DNA from 3 places in the Alcanivorax sp. P2S70 genome. Region 2 is predicted to be linked to each of the others. Evidence: predicted binding sites of a transcription regulator. Region 2 holds the regulator's gene; each other region holds the start of a gene.
The links. Region 2 encodes sigma-54, which starts transcription at its own class of promoters, with help from an activator protein. Its sites were predicted from a motif close to TGGCACNNNNNTTGCTNT; they were not measured.
Positions count from the first base shown of each region.

Region 1 (5,578 bases), on a different contig from region 2:
AAAACGCCGGACAGAATTTTTACCTGATCTGGTTCACGGCGCTGGGTGGTATAGCGGCTGGTACCTGGTTTGCGACGATCCAACTCTACTTGCAGATCCTCTTCACTGATTTCCAGCCCTGGCGGACAGCCATCCACGATGGCCCCCAGCGCCAAGCCATGACTCTCTCCAAAGGTCGTGATGCGAAAATGCTCACCAAAACTGTTGCCGGACATGCGACTTCCTTAATTTATGCAATAACTGCTGCCAACCGATGCAAGGCTGGCGGCCAACAAGCCCCAATCTTTCAGGGATCAGGCCTGCGCACTAAATACGTGCCGATATTCTAGCAGTTGTTGACGGGTTAACATGAATACTCCATGCCCGCCACGCTCGAACTCAAACCAGAAGAACGGCACTTGTGGCCACTCCAGCATCATGGCTTCATCGCTATTACCCACTTCCACCACAAGCACCCCCTGTTCTGTCAGATGCTCCGGCGCCTCACGAAGCAAGCGTCGGGTAAAATCGAGGCCGTCTTCCCCGGAAGCCAGTGCCAGCGCCGGCTCATGGCGGTATTCACCCGGAAGGTTGGCCATATCAAGGGCATCCACATAAGGCGGGTTGGATACGATCAGGTCATAAGGGCCCTGTACTGCACTCAAGCCATCCGAGCAAATTGGCTGCACCTGCCCCTCCATGCCGTGACGGGCGATATTCTCTTCAAACACCGCCAATGCCTCTTCACTGATATCACTGCCATCAACCCGGGCATGCTCGAAGGCATAAGCACAGGCGATAGCAATACAGCCGCTACCGGTGCACAAATCCAGTACAGAATGCACCTGCTCCGGGTCCAGCCAAGGGACGAATGACGCTTCAATCAGCTCCGCCAATGGTGAGCGAGGAATCAGCACCCGCTCATCCACCATAAAGGGCAGCCCGCAGAACCAGGCCTCACCAGTAAGATAAGGTACTGGCACCTTCTGGTTAACCCGTTTCACCAACAGTGCCAGATAGTCACGCACCTCAGAGGGCAGCAAACGTGCATCCAGGATGCGGGGGTCGGCATTCACGGGTAAGTGGAGTACCTTCATCAGAAGCGCGAGGGCTTCGTCCCATGGGTCATCGGTCCCATGGCCCAAAAAGACCTCCCCGGCACGCAGCCGAGTTTCACCGAAGCGCAGGCAATCGCGCACTGTGCGCAGTGTTTCACCAGCTTCATGGATGAGTTCGCTACTAATCACCCGCAATCCTCCCGTTAACAGGCGCCGAAGATTAGCACAGAATCAAGCATGAACGCCTGCCGGACCTACAAAAGGATAGCCATGAAAAGCGCAGCCAGAGTCTATCAGGACGGCCCCTTCGTCATGGTAGATATCAAAAACGATACCCAGGTAGACATGGCACTGGAATTGTCCATTTACCGACAACGACTCGCCCTGTACAAGCGTCACCAACAGCGCAAACAGCTGGCTATTTACGTTGGGCGTATCCAGGGGCTGGATTTCAATGCCAGCCGATACGCCTGCGGAAAGGACTTTGCCGGGATCACAGAGGCCAAGGTGCTGGTACTGCAGAATGTCCTGAATCGTACCTACGCCAACATGATGCTAAAAATGAATCAGCCTCAATTCCCGGTTTACATTTGTGACTCGGTCAAGCAGGCTCAGCACCTCCTTATGGAAAAACACCCACCGGAGCCCCTGTGAGCCACACCATCTGGTTACTCAAAACCGAGCCCGATTCATTCAGCATCGAGGATCTGGAAAAGTCACCGAAGGGCACCACCGGCTGGGATGGCGTCCGCAACTTTCAGGCCCGCAACCGCATCCGCGACGAGATGAAGATTGGTGATAGCGTGCTGATCTATCATTCAAGTTGCGCCAAGCCTGCCATCGTCGGTGAAGCGCGGGTCACCCGTGCCCCCTATCCGGATCCAAGCCAGTTTCTGCCTGACCATCCGGGTTTCGATGCCCGCAGCACACAGAGCAGCCCACGCTGGTATCAAGTCGATATCACCTTCAGAACACGCTACGCCAATCCGGTCTACCTGAAACAGCTCAAGGTGAATCCCGAGTTTGCAGATATGGAGCTGGTGGTGAGACCGCGTTTGTCTGTGCAGAAACTGACCGACAGGCAATACCAGCTGGTACAGGTACTGTGCCAGCCCATGGATGTCACAGCATAGCGCATAACGCTGCACCATATTTTTCCGGGGCACCACATTGGTGCCCCAATTAGTAATGAAGAACTAAACTCCTTCCACATTTCCTGTAATTTTGTGTCTGGCACAGCCGTTGCAGTTGCCCTCCTCGTCCAACAACTACGAATAGGGTTCAATCTATGCGAGTGCAATGCAAACACGGCCTTGCCCTACTGCTTCTGCCCGGACTTGCCCAGGCCGATCCGCTAACCGCTACCGACACGATATGGATCGCCATCGCCGCCGCCCTGGTGTTTTTCATGCAGGCAGGCTTTGCACTACTGGAGAGCGGCCTGAGCCGGGCCAAGAACTCCCTCAACGTGGTAATGAAGAATTACATGGATCTCTGTGTAGGTACGCTGGTGTTCTGGGCACTGGGCTATGGCCTGATGTTCGGCAGCAGCAGCACCGGCTGGTTTGGCGAGGATGGCTTCATGCTCAGCCAGGCAGATGGGTCCACCTGGGCAATGCTGTTGTTCCAGATCATGTTCGCTGCCACCGCGGCCACTATTGCCTCTGGCGCCATGGCTGAGCGTACCCGCTATGCAGGCTATCTTTGCGGGGCCGTTGTCATTACCGGAGTAATTTACCCGCTTTATGGACATTGGGCCTGGAACAGCAATGGCTGGTTGGCGGAACTCGGGTTCATTGATTTTGCGGGCTCCACGGTGGTCCACAGCATTGGCGGCTGGTGCGCGTTGGCGGGTGTCCTGGTGCTGGGGCCACGGCTTGGGCGCTTCGACAAGAACGGCAAACCCCGAGACTTGCCTGGCCACAACCTGTCCTATGTTGCGCTGGGCGGCTTTATTCTCTGGTTCGGCTGGTTCGGCTTCAATGGCGGCTCCACGCTCTCGGCCAGCATAGACATTGCCCGCGTCAACCTGAATACACAGCTGGCCGCGGCTGCAGGCGCGGTGGGCAGCACGCTATACCGCATGCTCAGCCGCCGTCCGGTACTACTCACCGAAACCGTCAACGGTAGCCTGGCGGGGCTGGTCGCCGTCACCGCTGGATGTGCCGTGATGTCACCCGGCTTTGCGGTGCTTACAGGACTTGTCGCCGGCGCCCTTGCGGCATTAGGCGCACGACTGATGCTAAGCATGCGTCTCGATGATGTGGTTGGCGCTGTTCCAGTTCATGCCTTTGCCGGCGCCTGGGGGACGCTGGCCGCGGGCCTGTTCTATGAAGGTGACTTGTTCAACCCCGAACGCATCACCGTCCAATTGCTGGGAATTGTGGTGGCCTTCTGCTGGGCTTTCTTCGCTGCTCTGATCATGTATCTCGCTGTCTCAGTAATCGCCGGGTTACGCGCCCCGGCCCTACATGAACAGCGAGGTCTTGACCTGAGCGAGCACGCCGAAACCGGCTACCCCGAATTTCCCCAGAACTCCCTGTATGACGCCAGCATGACCCGCACCGTGGAGAACCGTCCATGAGCCAGGAGCTACAGCGCCGCCGGCGCGCCATCGTCACAGGGCTTACCCCTTACATGAACGAAACACTACTCATGGAAGCCGTCAGCCACTGGCAGCAGCATTACGCAGAGCGCCCGCGTTTTAGTCTTCAAGGCTTTGTCAGTGATTTGTGTGGCCTGTTTGATCTCGGCGAGCGACGACACCAGATTCATATGAGCCTCGTGCAGGCCATGACCCTCTCAGAGAAGGAATTGGCCAACGATCCGTTTGCCGAGCAAGGTCAGGGGGCGGATCATCATCCCTGCACACTGGCTTTCCAGGTACTCATGGAAAGCCTGATCTCACAAATGGATGGCCAAACCGGCAACCAATTCAGGCTGGACCTCACCGCTCAATTGCGGAGCAAAAATACAAGCGCCGAGACCAGACTGACCCTCGAATACTGGCTCCAGAACCCCAACCGCCCATTGGCCGGCCTGCCACTGGCCAGCCTCAGGCAGCAACTTAACAATGCCTATGTGATCCTCTGCGAGCGTCTTGGTCCCGTGGATGCTGACCGAATGTTACGCGATGCATACCAGATGGCTGGCAACAAAGTTTCTTCAAGAGAGGCTCTGGCATCGCTTATGTAGGCACAATCCCTCCAGAGAACAACCCGCTCATCTCACAACAACACAACGATGAGCCATCCCACTGTTACCGGGCCTGATATCCGTTACTCTTGGGTACATGTCCGGATGACAGGGGGAAAGCATGAAGCTACATCACCAGATTTTTCTTGCCATGCTGATTGGCGCAGCACTGGGCGCGATCACTCAGGAACAGAGCACCCTGTTAGGTGTGCCGGTACTGGCCAGCTATGATCTGGTCGGCACCCTGTTTATCAATGCACTCAAGATGGTAGTGGTTCCGCTCATCGTTACTGCCATCATAAGTGGCATGGTCGGCGTGGGGGGCGGAAAGAACCTGGGCCGCATGGGCATGAAGACCGTGGGGTTGTACATGATGACTACTCTGGTCGCTGTACTCACCGGTTTGCTGCTGGTTAACCTGTTCACCCCCGGGATCATCGACGGTGAGCCGGCGAAAGACCTGCTGGGGCTCGCCCGTGACACCGGCACCGTCCTGGAAAAGATCGAAGGCCGTGGAGCCGGAGACTTTACCGCCATCCTGCTACAGATGCTGCCACCCAACCTGGTGCAAGCCGCCGCCAATGGCCAGATGCTGGGCCTGATCGTCTTCGCCCTGCTGTTCGGTTTCTATCTGCGAACGGAAGAAGGCCCTGCCGGAGAAAGCCTTCGCAACATGATCGATGGCATTTACCAAGTGGTCATGCGCATCACCATGCTGATTATTCGCTTCACTCCGCTTGGGGTCATGGCGCTAATCGCCGCGACAGTAACCCGCACAGGCCTGGATGCCATTGAGCCACTGGCCTGGTTTTTCCTGTGCGCGGTCATCGCGCTGGCGGTCCATGCCTTCGTCTTTATGCCCGCTCTGATCTTGCTGATGGCACGGCGCTCCCCGCTGCGCCATCTTCAGGCCATGACTCCCGCCCTGTTGACCGCATTCTCCTCGGCCAGCTCGGCAGCGACCCTGCCACTGACCATGGAGTGCGTGCAAAAACGCTCGGGAGTATCACGCCGAACCAGCAGCTTTGTGCTTCCCCTCGGAGCCACCGTAAACATGGACGGTACAGCACTCTACGAATGCGTCGCAGCCATGTTCATTGCCCAGGCATACGGCCTCGAGCTGTCCATGGCAACCCAGTTCATGATCGTGATAACAGCCCTGCTGACGTCAATTGGCGTGGCCAGCATTCCCGCAGCCTCTCTGGTTGCCATCACGGTCATTCTTGGGGCTATTGGCCTGCCAGCGGAAGCCATCGGACTTATACTGGTGACAGACAGGGTGCTGGACATGTGCCGCACGGCGGTAAACGTCTGGGGCGACAGCGTGGTAACCATACTGTTGGCCC
Region 1 is NZ_AXBZ01000067.1:96,572-102,149, forward strand. Features, by position in the region: gene aroC (chorismate synthase) at 1-215, opposite strand, end outside; gene prmB (50S ribosomal protein L3 N(5)-glutamine methyltransferase) at 294-1,226, opposite strand; gene Q672_RS32000 (DUF7793 family protein) at 1,308-1,691, shown strand; gene Q672_RS32005 (EVE domain-containing protein) at 1,688-2,170, shown strand; gene Q672_RS32010 (ammonium transporter) at 2,326-3,621, shown strand; gene Q672_RS32015 (hypothetical protein) at 3,618-4,232, shown strand; gene Q672_RS32020 (dicarboxylate/amino acid:cation symporter) at 4,354-5,578, shown strand, end outside.
Region 1: the regulator sigma-54 is predicted to act here: its motif matches at 2,269-2,286, upstream of Q672_RS32010 (ammonium transporter).

Region 2 (5,578 bases):
TTGCTGTTTCAGCGCGTCAAGAATGTTGTCGAAGGCCAGCAATTGGCCTGGAAGGTTGCGTGCGTCTATGCCAACAGCGACATGACCGATGGCAGTTTCGCCCTCGCTAAGTTGTTGGGCCAGGGTCGGTAGCATGCCGACAGGAAGATTGTCGACACAGTAATAACCCTGATCCTCCAGCGCCTGGATGGCTGTGGATTTGCCAGACCCGGATCGTCCGCTAATGATGGTCAGTTTCATGATCGGGATGCACGCAGAGAATTTGTATTATGGCCTGGTTTTCGAGAGTTCACTCGTTACGAAGCCAACCGCAATTCAGCTTCGGATTCCACGGCAGTCAGGAACAGCTTGTGATCGTCTGAACTGACCCGCAATTCGTTCCGGTAGCTGTCGTCATTGAAAAGGCTGGCAAGGTGGCTCAGCGTTTTCAGGTGTTGCTCAGGGTTTTCCTGGGGAACGAGCAACACAAACACCAAGTCAACGGGGCGTCCGTCAACGGCATCAAAATCGATGGGGGTGTCCAGCTTCAGTAATAGTCCGATGGCTTGTTCGCAATTGCCAAGCCGGCAGTGGGGGATGGCGATGCCTTCCCCGATGCCGGTGGAGCCCAGCTTTTCCCGGGCTACCAGCGCATCGAAGACCTCCTGCTCCTTGAGGCCGTCACAGCCGGCCGCAGCCAGCTGTGCCACCTGATCCAGCAGCTGTTTCTTGCTGCTGGCCTGCACCCCGTTGTGGGTGCGTGCTTCGGTTAGAAGTTCGCGAACTCGCATAATGGTCGTTTCGGGTTAGTGGCCGTGTTTGTGATTAACGGCCTTTTCCTTGTGTTTGAGAATCTGGCGATCGAGCTTGTCGGTCAACTTGTCGATGGCCGCATACATATCATCGGCTTCAGCGGTGGCGAACAGATCTGCCCCGGAGATGTGGATAGTAGATTCTGCCTTGTGGGTCTTGGGCTCCGGGGAAAGAATCACCTGAACACTGGTGATCTGGTCGAAATGGCGCTCCAGGCGGGAGAACTTGTCGCCTACGTAGGTGCGCAAAGCATCGGTAACTTCCAGGTGATGACCGCTGATATTTATTTGCATGGCTGGCTCCTTTACCTGCTTGTGGGCCGTCCCAGGCACCTACACCAAACGCTTGCGGGCGCTGGAAGACGGTATTCTCATCGCCTCACGATACTTGGCGACGGTCCGGCGCGCCACGTTGATTCCCTGCTCGTTCAGCAAGCTGGCTAGCTTGTTGTCGCTGAGTGGCTTGCGAGGGTTCTCTGCGGCGACCAGCTTCTTAATAATGGCACGAATAGCGGTGGAGGAACACTCACCACCACCATCTGTTCCCACGTGACTCGAAAAGAAATATTTCAGCTCAAAGACGCCGCGGGGTGTGGTCATGTATTTCTGATTGGTGACCCGACTGATGGTTGATTCATGCATCTCGACGGCATCGGCGATATCGGCCAGTACCAGTGGCTTCATGGCCTCTTCACCATAATCGAAGAAATCCTGCTGGACCTCGACAATCCGCGTGGCGACTTTCAACAGGGTGTCATGGCGGCTTTGCAGGCTCTTGATGAACCATTTGGCTTCCTGAACGCAGTTTTTCAGGTATTGGCCATCTTCACCGCTGGTTTTACGGGCAATGGCGGCATATTGCTGCTGTAGATTGACCTTGGGCAGGATGTCGTCATTCAGGCTGACCTGCCAGCGCCCGTGGTGCTGGCGGACGATGACATCCGGCACCGCATAATCGACTTGGCTCTCTCCAATTTGCTCGCCTGGCGCCGGGTCAAGGGTGCGGATCAGCGAGAGGGCATCAAGCAGTTCCTGTTCGGAGAGCTGTAGAACCTTGCGAAGCGCGGCATAGTCGTGCTTTTCCAATAGTTCAAGGTGGTCCAGAAGCGCCAGCGCAAAAGGCAGGAAAGGCGTGTCGGATTCCAGCTGGCGCAGTTGTACACCGAGGCAGTCTGCCAGGTTAATGCTGGCGACGCCGACCGGATCGAATTGCTGCAGGCGATGCTGAACGGCCAGTACCTCGTCGGCTTCGATGTGGGCATCCTCTGGCAGCCCTTCCTGGACATTCATCATGGTGACGATGTCGTCGATGCTCACGGTCATGTAGCCGCGATCGTCCAGAGATTCAATGATGGTGATGGCGATGAGTCGGTCCACATCGCTCATGGGGGTCAGGTTGAGCTGCCAGTGCAGGTGGTCATGCAGATTGCCGGACACGGTGTGCCGTTGCTGCCAGTCATCGGCGTCATCAGGGATTGACGCGGTGGCACTGCTCTGGCCGGAGTAGACGTCATCCCACTCAGTGTCGACACCGGGTTCGCCGTCGACAAATTCTTCCAGGGCGTCATCACGCTCTGCGTCCATCTCCTGACGATCTTCGTCATGCTCAGGCAGGGCGTCGTCGCCAAAGTCGTCGGCCAGTTCCAGCAGCGGGTTGCTTTCAACCGCTTGCTGGATCTCCTGCCGGAGATCCAGCGTGGACAGCTGCAGCAGGCGAATCGCCTGCTGCAACTGAGGTGTCATGGTCAGCTGTTGGCCGATTTGTAGTTGTAGTGTGGGCTTCATACTGCTCGGATTGGTGTGATCCCCAAAAACCCGAGAATAACAGCTTCAAACTTGTTCTAGCAATAATTGTGCCAGTGGTTCTTGTGTGGTAGGAGTCTGAAGCGTTAACAGTGAACGGTGAACCGTTGATGTTGCGCGGGCGGGTTTGCTGATTTTTTCGGGCTTTGATGGCCGCGGCCGGGGTCCTGGTTCGGCTTCTGGCGTTCGGAAACCCCGGGACTATTCCGCGCCGTTGTTCACTGTTAACTGCTCACTCGCCCTGGCTGTTACAGCCTAAAGTCTGCCCCCAGATACACATCCCGCACCTGCTGGTTCGAGAGGATGGTGTCGGCGTCACCGGATGCGATGATGTGGCCAGCGCTGACAATGTAGGCGGTGTCGCAAATGTCGAGGGTCTCACGCACGTTGTGGTCGGTGATGAGTACGCCAATACCACGTTCTTTCAGGTGCCGGATGATGCCCTTGATGTCGTTCACGGAGATCGGGTCGACGCCGGCGAAGGGTTCGTCCAGGAGGATGAAGTCCGGGTCGGTGGCCAGACCGCGGGCGATTTCGGCACGGCGACGTTCACCGCCTGACAGGCTCATGCCCAGCGAATCGCGAATATGCGTAATGTGGAATTCCTTGAGCAGGTTTTCCATCCGTTCGTGGCGCTCCTGTTTGCTTAGCTCTTTGCGGGTTTCAAGAATGGCCATGATGTTTTCCGCGACCGTCAAGCGACGGAAGATGCTCGCTTCCTGGGGCAGGTAGCCGATACCGCGTTTGGCGCGGCCGTGCATGGGGAGGTGGGTGATGTCTCCGTCATTGATCTCGATGCGCCCTGCGTCGGCTTCTACGAGGCCGACAATCATGTAAAAGCAGGTGGTCTTGCCTGCTCCGTTGGGGCCCAGCAAACCAACGATCTGTCCGGCTTCCACGTCCAGGGATACGTCCTCGATGACCCGGCGGCCCTTGTAGCTTTTGGCCAGGTGATGAGCGCGCAAATGTGTCATTGAGATTCAGTCTCCGTTGCGGGGGCATCGGCCTCGTCATTCTGGTCCGGCTGGTTTCCCGGTACTTGGTTTTCTGCGGGTATCACCAGTCGTACGCGCTGGTCGCCTTTACTGCTGGCATCCACACGTTTTGAATCAAGGCTGTATTCGACCTTGGCGCCTTCGAAGGTGTTGCCCTGGTGTTCAATAAAGGCGTTGCCAGTCAACACCAGGCGGCGACCCTTTATGTCGTAGACCAGATTGTTGGCATGGGCGGACAGGGTTTTGCCTTCTGAGAGACGCACAGGGTTACCGCTGGCCTCGACCCGCACCAGCTCACCATTGCGGGTAAACAGGCGCATCTCTTCTGCCAGCATCTTGCGTTGTCCTTGCAATAGTTCTACGTCGCCGCGGTACAGTCCTGTGCCGGCGTCCTGTTCAAAGCGCCCGCTATCGGCGGTGACAGAAATGGGCTCTTCTGCCGGAGCTGCCAGAACCAGTGAGGCAGCGTGTAAAAACAGGCTGCCCATAACCAGGCTACGAAGCCGGGGCATCGAATTCACTCTTTACTCCTTGCTCAAGGGACAGGATGCCCTTGTCCAGGTCCGCTTCCAGGGCTCCGGCCCGGGTCTGGCCGTTCTCGAAGCGCAGGTCCACATCGCCTGGCGAGGTGGCTATATTCTGTTCGCTGTTGAAGCGGAGTTGCTGTGTGTCCAGTTCGATCTTCTGCTGCGGATTGCGAGCCTGTACATCGCCATCAAAAATGATGAGGTTGCCATTATTTTGCACTGTGCCGCTGGCGCTGGTGATCGTCCAGCTGCCTTTCTCGTTGCTCATTTTCAGTGCCGGGCTGTTCATCTCGGTAAGCGGGTTGTGATCGTACTGCACCAGATCGTCAGCTGTCAGGTGATACTGCAGCGTGCCATCCTTTTCGCTAAAAGCCCTGGCGGTTACGCCTGTGGCCAGAATGGCTGGCGCAGTCTCCACAGCCAGGTCTTGCCCGGGAAGCGAGTCGTCCCATTCATGCAGCGTCATCAGCATCACCAGTCCAAGCAGAAGGATGCCGGTGGCGCTAAGTAGCCCCTGACGTTTCATTGGCTATCTCGCTGCTGCAGGATGGCATCACAGATTTCGCGTACAGCGCCTTCGCCGCCGCGGCGCTGGGTGTGATGTTGTGCGGCCTGAAGCGCGCAAGGGTGGGCGTTGGCAGGGGCAAAACCGAGTCGGGCCCATTCCAGAGCGCTGACATCCGGTTCGTCGTCTCCGGCGTAACCGGTTTCAGAGGAGTCAATGCCCAGCTCTTTTGCCAGGGCTTGCAGCGCAACGCCCTTGTCTTCCCTTCCCTGGATAACATGCTCAATACCCAGGTCGGCGGCCCGTTTTGCTACCATTGGGCTGTTGCGGCCGGTGATGATGGCCAGGGTGACGCCGCTGGCGGCCAGTTTCTTGAGGCCATGTCCATCCAGCGTATTGAAGACTTTCAGTGCTTCACCTTCTGGCGTGAAATAGATCCGGCCGTCGGTCATGACGCCATCGACGTCAAAGGCCATAAGACGCAGGTTTTGTGCGTCAATGGAAGAAATCTGCATTACACCACCCCTGCTCGAAGCAGATCCTGCATGTTAAAGGCCCCCAGGGGTCTGCGCTGATCATCGCAGACAACCAGGCCGTTGATCTTGCGGCTTTCCATGATCTGCAGTGCTTCAGCGGCGAGATGGCCGGGTTCAATTGTGATCGGGTCGGTAATCATCACCTCGGCAATCGTGGCGCTACGAATGTCGATGTCCCTGTCCAGCATTCGGCGCAGGTCGCCGTCGGTAAAAATGCCGGCGAGGCGCCCGTCCGGATCAGTGATGGCCGTCATGCCAAGCCCCTTGCGAGTCATTTCCAGCAAGGCTTCAGTCAGTGCGGTAGTGGAGTCAACTTCAGGGAGGTCTTCACCGGAATGCATGATGTCGTCCACTTTGAGTAATAGTCTGCGGCCCAGGCTCCCACCGGGATGACTGAGTGCAAAATCCTCTGCGGTGAAGC
Region 2 is NZ_AXBZ01000014.1:11,265-16,842, forward strand. Features, by position in the region: gene rapZ (RNase adapter RapZ) at 1-240, opposite strand, end outside; gene ptsN (PTS IIA-like nitrogen regulatory protein PtsN) at 297-770, opposite strand; gene hpf (ribosome hibernation-promoting factor, HPF/YfiA family) at 786-1,085, opposite strand; gene Q672_RS23690 (RNA polymerase factor sigma-54) at 1,125-2,576, opposite strand; gene lptB (LPS export ABC transporter ATP-binding protein) at 2,843-3,568, opposite strand; gene lptA (lipopolysaccharide transport periplasmic protein LptA) at 3,565-4,101, opposite strand; gene lptC (LPS export ABC transporter periplasmic protein LptC) at 4,085-4,642, opposite strand; gene Q672_RS23710 (KdsC family phosphatase) at 4,639-5,136, opposite strand; gene Q672_RS23715 (KpsF/GutQ family sugar-phosphate isomerase) at 5,136-5,578, opposite strand, start outside.

Region 3 (5,578 bases), on a different contig from region 2:
ATTTATCGCCGAGGACTTGAAGGCCCCGCATGCTCTGGTGCTGCAAGAAGTAGAGAACAAGGCGTTGCTGGATTCCCTGGCACAGCGTTTGCGGGCGAAAGGTTTACGTTATTTTTCTGTCCTCATCGAAGGCAATGACCCTTCCGGGATGGATGTCGGGCTGTTGTACCGCGAGCCGATTCAAGTCGATTCGGTTGCCGCACTGTATGCGAACGAGCAGTTTCAAAGGGGCCCGCTTTACTCCCGGCCACCGCTGCACATTGCGTTGGCCAAACCCCTGGCGCTGGACCTGGTTGCAGTGCATATGCGTAGTGCCAGAAATCTGGGATCCGCTCGTGTTTACCAGAAGCGCCGGCAGCAGTCTTCGCGGTTGGCGCATTGGGTTCGTGAAAACAGAGAGCGTCGCGTGATAGTGGCTGGCGACTTTAACAGTAGTTGGGGCAAAGGCCGGTTTTCCGATAGCTACAACCGTTTCCGGTCCGCAAAGCTGGTTAACGTCTGGGATCGACTGCCTGAGAATGAACGCTTTAGCTATCGATATCGTTGTCGACCACAGGCGTTGGATCACATCTGGATTTCCGTTTCGCTCGAAGACAGTGTGGAAAGGGTCGCCGTGAGCCGCGGGAATGCGGGGCGATACCAAAAACTGTATGGGTCAAAAGGGGTTTCACCGGTGTCGGATCATGATGTGCTGGTGGTTTACTTTTCCGAAGGGCGGTGATCAGAGGAGTCATTGTGGTGCAGGGCTGTGCCTGAGTAAAAAGACGCCGCGGGGTTGCTTGCGTGTTTGCGAGGACCAGGGAGAGCCCCGCGGCGTTGAAACATTGGGCGGCGTATGTATGCCGCCCCAGATTCGTGCAGTGTGATTACAGCGGGAAGCTGTAGCCAACCACGAACAGCGGATCCTGATCATCGGTCACTGCCGCAAACTCGTCGCTGTCGACGACTTTGGACACAGTGAAGGTCAGGTTTTCGATCGGGGAGTAGCTGAGATCTACGTGGGTGTAGTTAGCATCGTCAGCGTCCAGATCCCAGGTGCCGACCAGTACGCCAAACTTGTCGTACTCGTAGCCCAGGGTCAGGTAGAGGTCATCGCCGAAGTTTTCCTCGTCGGAATCGCTCAGGTTGTTGGCGCTGACATAACCGGTCAGGCTAAAGCCTGCCATGCCAACACTTGCAATGACTTCAGCCAGTTCACCTGCGCCTACATCATCTTCCGGGTAAACATAGGTCCAGTAGGACAGGTCGTAGCTGAGACCGCCCGCTTCGCCACCAAAACCGGCGTAGAAGTCAGTTTCAGTAGAAGTGGTGCCTTCGGAATTAACAGAAGTCCCTGCAGAAGATACCCAGGTACCTGCGTACAGACCTACGTCGGTGGTGAAATCCAGGCTGCCGGAAACGTTTGCAGTACCAGCAGACACGTCCTGACCACGCCACAGGTACATGCTGGCAATGCCCAGGCTACCGCTGATTTCTGCAGCAGCAATGGCAGGCGCCATTACGCTGGCAGCTGCAACCGCAGAGGCGATAACCGTTTTCTTCAGACCAAATACGTTCTTCATGTGCAACCCTCTTAACAAGTCTTAATTGTTCAAGTGTGCGCTAGTGGCGCACCGCCTATCAGGCTCGCATAAGCTATTGCAGAGAGCGTGCCAGTTTTTGTTTTCTTTTTTAAAACAGAGGGTTGCTGTTTTGTTGGGGAGGAGGAAGGGGTGTAAAGAGGCTGCAATAGAGGTATTGGTGCACCGTTATTGTGCGGTGCACCAAGTTGGTATGTTGCTTATGGGCATTCCCAGTCAACCCGGACGGCATCGGCCGACTGGCCCTGGCTATCGGTAATGGACAGTCCGCACTGTGCCTGGCTGTAATTGAACACTGCTTGATAGTGCTCGCCAGCAACGGCCTCAAATTGCAGCGCGACCCGGCAGCGGTCGCGCTGGGTGCTGTTGGGATGCTTCTGGTTGTAGATGATACCGACCCGAGTCTGGCTGGAAGGGGCCAGAGTGGTGGTCACTTCCGTGCTCTTTTTCATGGTCTCAAGCAAGTCGTTGAGCGCGTCTCCGCCCATGGGTTTCTGGGCGATAGAGTACTCGGTGGACTGGAAGCCCTTGCCCGGGACACAGATAGCCGGTTGGGCCGCGGTATCGTTACTGGTAAAGGTGATCTGGGCTGTGTCGTCACCGTAGGGGGCCTGATAACCAAAGTTCTGGCAGCCTGCAAGGACCAGCACCAGAGCCGGAGCGAATCGTTTCATACCTAAATTTCCTGAATCGGGTTTGGGCAAGTGTAAGCCAGTGAGCCGAATGACCCAACTGTGTGCACCGAATTAATGCAAATGCAGGGCCAGCTTCACGAAGCCTCATGCCTGGTGATGGAACCAGTGCTGTATCGCCTGATGTGCCAGCGTTTTGCGTTCACTGGCTGAGGGGAGCCAGTTGCCAGCATTGGCTGTCATGGCGGTGAGGAACTCAAACAACGGCAGGTGTTGGCGTAGTACCCGATGATGACGGTGGGAGATCACCGGGTTGAAGTAGCCAAAGAAATCGAGCATTTGCCGGGGATTCTTGCGCACCCAAAGCCAGGAGCCCATTTCCAGCGTAAAGGGCAGAAAGGTATGCGCTGGTGCTTTCTCTTGAGCGTCATCGTAGAGGTAGTCCCACAGGTCGCCATGGGTGGTGTAGTTAACAGACTGAGGTTCAATCAGGTAGGGGTGATGATGAGGGTAGGTGCCCTCCAGGGTTTGTTTAAGCCGGTAGACCTCGCCAATGTGTGGAATGGGCCTGTGGCTACGGGCATAGCAGCACCATATTCTGTCCCGGCGCCCAAAGCCGCTGTGGCAATCAATGCTCATGGAGAAAGGCGCGGGAAACAACTTTTCCTGCACTACCCTGGCTACAGCCTGGGCTTCTGGTTCCATGGGATCGCCACTCTTGCCTCTGTACCAGGGAAGATGGCGGGAAATGCGATGCCCACCTACCAGAAACGGTACCTTGCCCATGGCATCCACCGGGGCGTTGCGCATCAGATCAACCCCATTGGGATTGCTGCGGGTGCGGTTCCAGATACCCCCGGGGTTGATCATTGGCATGAATACCAGCCGCACCTGCTCAAGTCGCCGATGGAGCTGATCATCCCACTGCAAGCGATGGATAAGGCTGTGCAGCCAGGACATCAGAACCTGGCTGCCAATCCGTTCGACGCCATGAACGCCACCGAAAAAACCAATCACCGGAGCCCGGGGAGCGGTGGATCCCATCTCGATAACCTTGATGGGCAGGCTGATCTTTCCCATGGGTACGTCATGAACGGTACTGACCCGCAAATGCCGTTTGCCATGCCGGATCAGGGATTCCAGCTCGAGCAGTTCCGGCAGATGGCGTTGCAGCAGGTAGAGTCGTTCTTCCATAGGCGGGGTGGGCTGGAGCGAAAAGTGTCGAAAAGGTTACCGCAAGGAGGTAACAGAAATGTGACGATGGCGGCACGCTACGAGCTTAAGCTCGGTTGGAATGGAAAACGCAAAATCGTTCAGGGGTTTTTTAGAAGAACGGAAATGCCTTCGTTATCGTTGAGTTCTGCGCCTAAAACTAACCCGAGCACTCCGCAGGAGAGTCGTGCAGCGGGATAACGCACGCAGGGCGGTCCCGAAGGGCGTTACGAAGCGAATAACTATGCTTGCATAGCGAGCCGAGGCCAGGCGAGGGATGAGTTTCGAGAGGCAAAACCGGTAGTCATCTTTTAGTGGTTCGCAGCTCGTTACTCGAAACTCCCTTCTGACACCTTTGCCTCGCTGTCACCTGGAGGGTTTGCAGGCAGGCTCCTAAAGCTGGATGCAGAGAAAACGGGAAGCGCCTTCACCAAACCGTGACCATCCTGTCAGCGATCTGTCATTCGGCAGGCATAGCGTGCTCTCAACGGGAACGATCAGAAACCTGGGAACGTCTGCGATGGCATCCACTCTGGATTCTGCTTTTACCTTACGGACCGGCGATATACTGCTGTTCTCCGGACGCGGGGTGACCAGTGAGGTTATTCGGTTGTTTACCCGAAGCCCCTGGAGCCACATTGGCATGGTGGTGCGACTGCCGGAATGCAGCGAACCTCTGGTGCTGGAGTCCACCACGTTGGGGGAGTCGGTAGATATTCGACTGGGGAAACCTGTCGCGGGGGTGTCACTGGTATTCCTTTCCAGCAAGTTGGCGGATTATCCCGGATCCGTTGCCGTGCGCCGTCGCCTTGGGCCTGATCTTTCTGACCGTCAGGACAGGCTGCTGCAGCGTTTGGTCAGGCGATTGCTGCATCGTCCTTACAAGAATTACCTGCTCTGTAATGCCATTGATGTTTTGACCGCCTTCCAGCGGAAGCCGGACCGGCGCGGTTGGTTCTGCTCAGAGCTGGTTGCCGAGCTCTATCGCCGCGTGGGTTGGTTGCCGCCTGATACACGCGCCAGCACGTTGGTGCCTGGCCATTTCGGATCTCGTCACATGCGATTGCAAAACGGCAAGCTTGAGCCGCCACTGTGGCTCAAGCAGGGACCGGGTTGTGAACGAATTCAGGTTAGAGCCAGCGTCGAGTGCGGTTACGGTACTGTTGCCAGGCCTCACCAAACTGCTGTTCATGAAACGCTTCTTCTGCGGCAATCACGTGTGAATGTATGACCCAAAGCACCGGGAGCTGCATCAAAAGCATGCCTGTACTGTGTTGGCTAAGCGCGGCGGCGATGGCCAGCAGGCTGAAGCCAAGATAGATCGGGTTACGGCTCATTGCGAAAACGCCCGTTGTCAGCAGTGTGCTTGCCGCGCGGTGAGGCATGAGGGTTGTCCTCGCCCGTCGTAACTGGAGGGCTGCGAGTACTACCAGTAACAGCCCGAATACAGCAAGCAGGCTGGTCAGCCATACGCTGCCGGGGAATTGGACAGCCGGGAAATGAATTGCCCTGTCGATGCCATAGCCCATTAACAGGCCGCCGAGATACAGCGCTGGCGGGGGCATCATTACCTGAGGGTGATCCAGAGACATAAGATTGATTTACCGTTTATGCGATGTTTGATGTTCACCAGTTTAGCGGACAGATGAAATGGACAGAACGGAAAAAGAAAAGGCAAAAGTTTTCAAGGAGGGCTATTGATCCCTTTCGAAAAGCTGGGTTATGGTAATTCCATTCCCGCCTCTGCGGGAGTGATCGCGATCAAAAGCTGTTAACAGCTGAATGCAACTGAACCGCCAAAAGGCTTAAAACCAGGGCGGCAGGGGGCAGGCGTCACTCTCGCAATTTCAGACCTGACGCTCACCGAATGCCGCCAAACCAACGCAACCGTACCGTTTAACGGCACAGGGGATACGCATGGAAGAGCGCGCGGCCAGACTCCACACCCTTTCCACCAGCCACTACGCGAGCGCCAGCCAGAACGACAGCACCATCGAGCAAGAACAGAAAAAAACCTACGTCATCGATACCAACGTCCTGATCCACGACCCCAACTCCCTGTTGAACTTTGAAGAGCACCGCGTGGTGATCCCCATGACGGTGCTGGAAGAACTGGATAAGCTGAAAAGCGGTAAGTCGCATACCGCCGCCGAT
Region 3 is NZ_AXBZ01000076.1:77,579-83,156, forward strand. Features, by position in the region: gene Q672_RS33180 (endonuclease/exonuclease/phosphatase family protein) at 1-721, shown strand, start outside; gene Q672_RS33185 (TorF family putative porin) at 867-1,562, opposite strand; gene Q672_RS33190 (hypothetical protein) at 1,781-2,254, opposite strand; gene Q672_RS33195 (M14 family zinc carboxypeptidase) at 2,360-3,406, opposite strand; gene Q672_RS34060 (methyltransferase family protein) at 4,555-4,992, opposite strand; gene Q672_RS33205 (PhoH family protein) at 5,342-5,578, shown strand, end outside.
Region 3: the regulator sigma-54 is predicted to act here: its motif matches at 1,638-1,655, upstream of Q672_RS33185 (TorF family putative porin).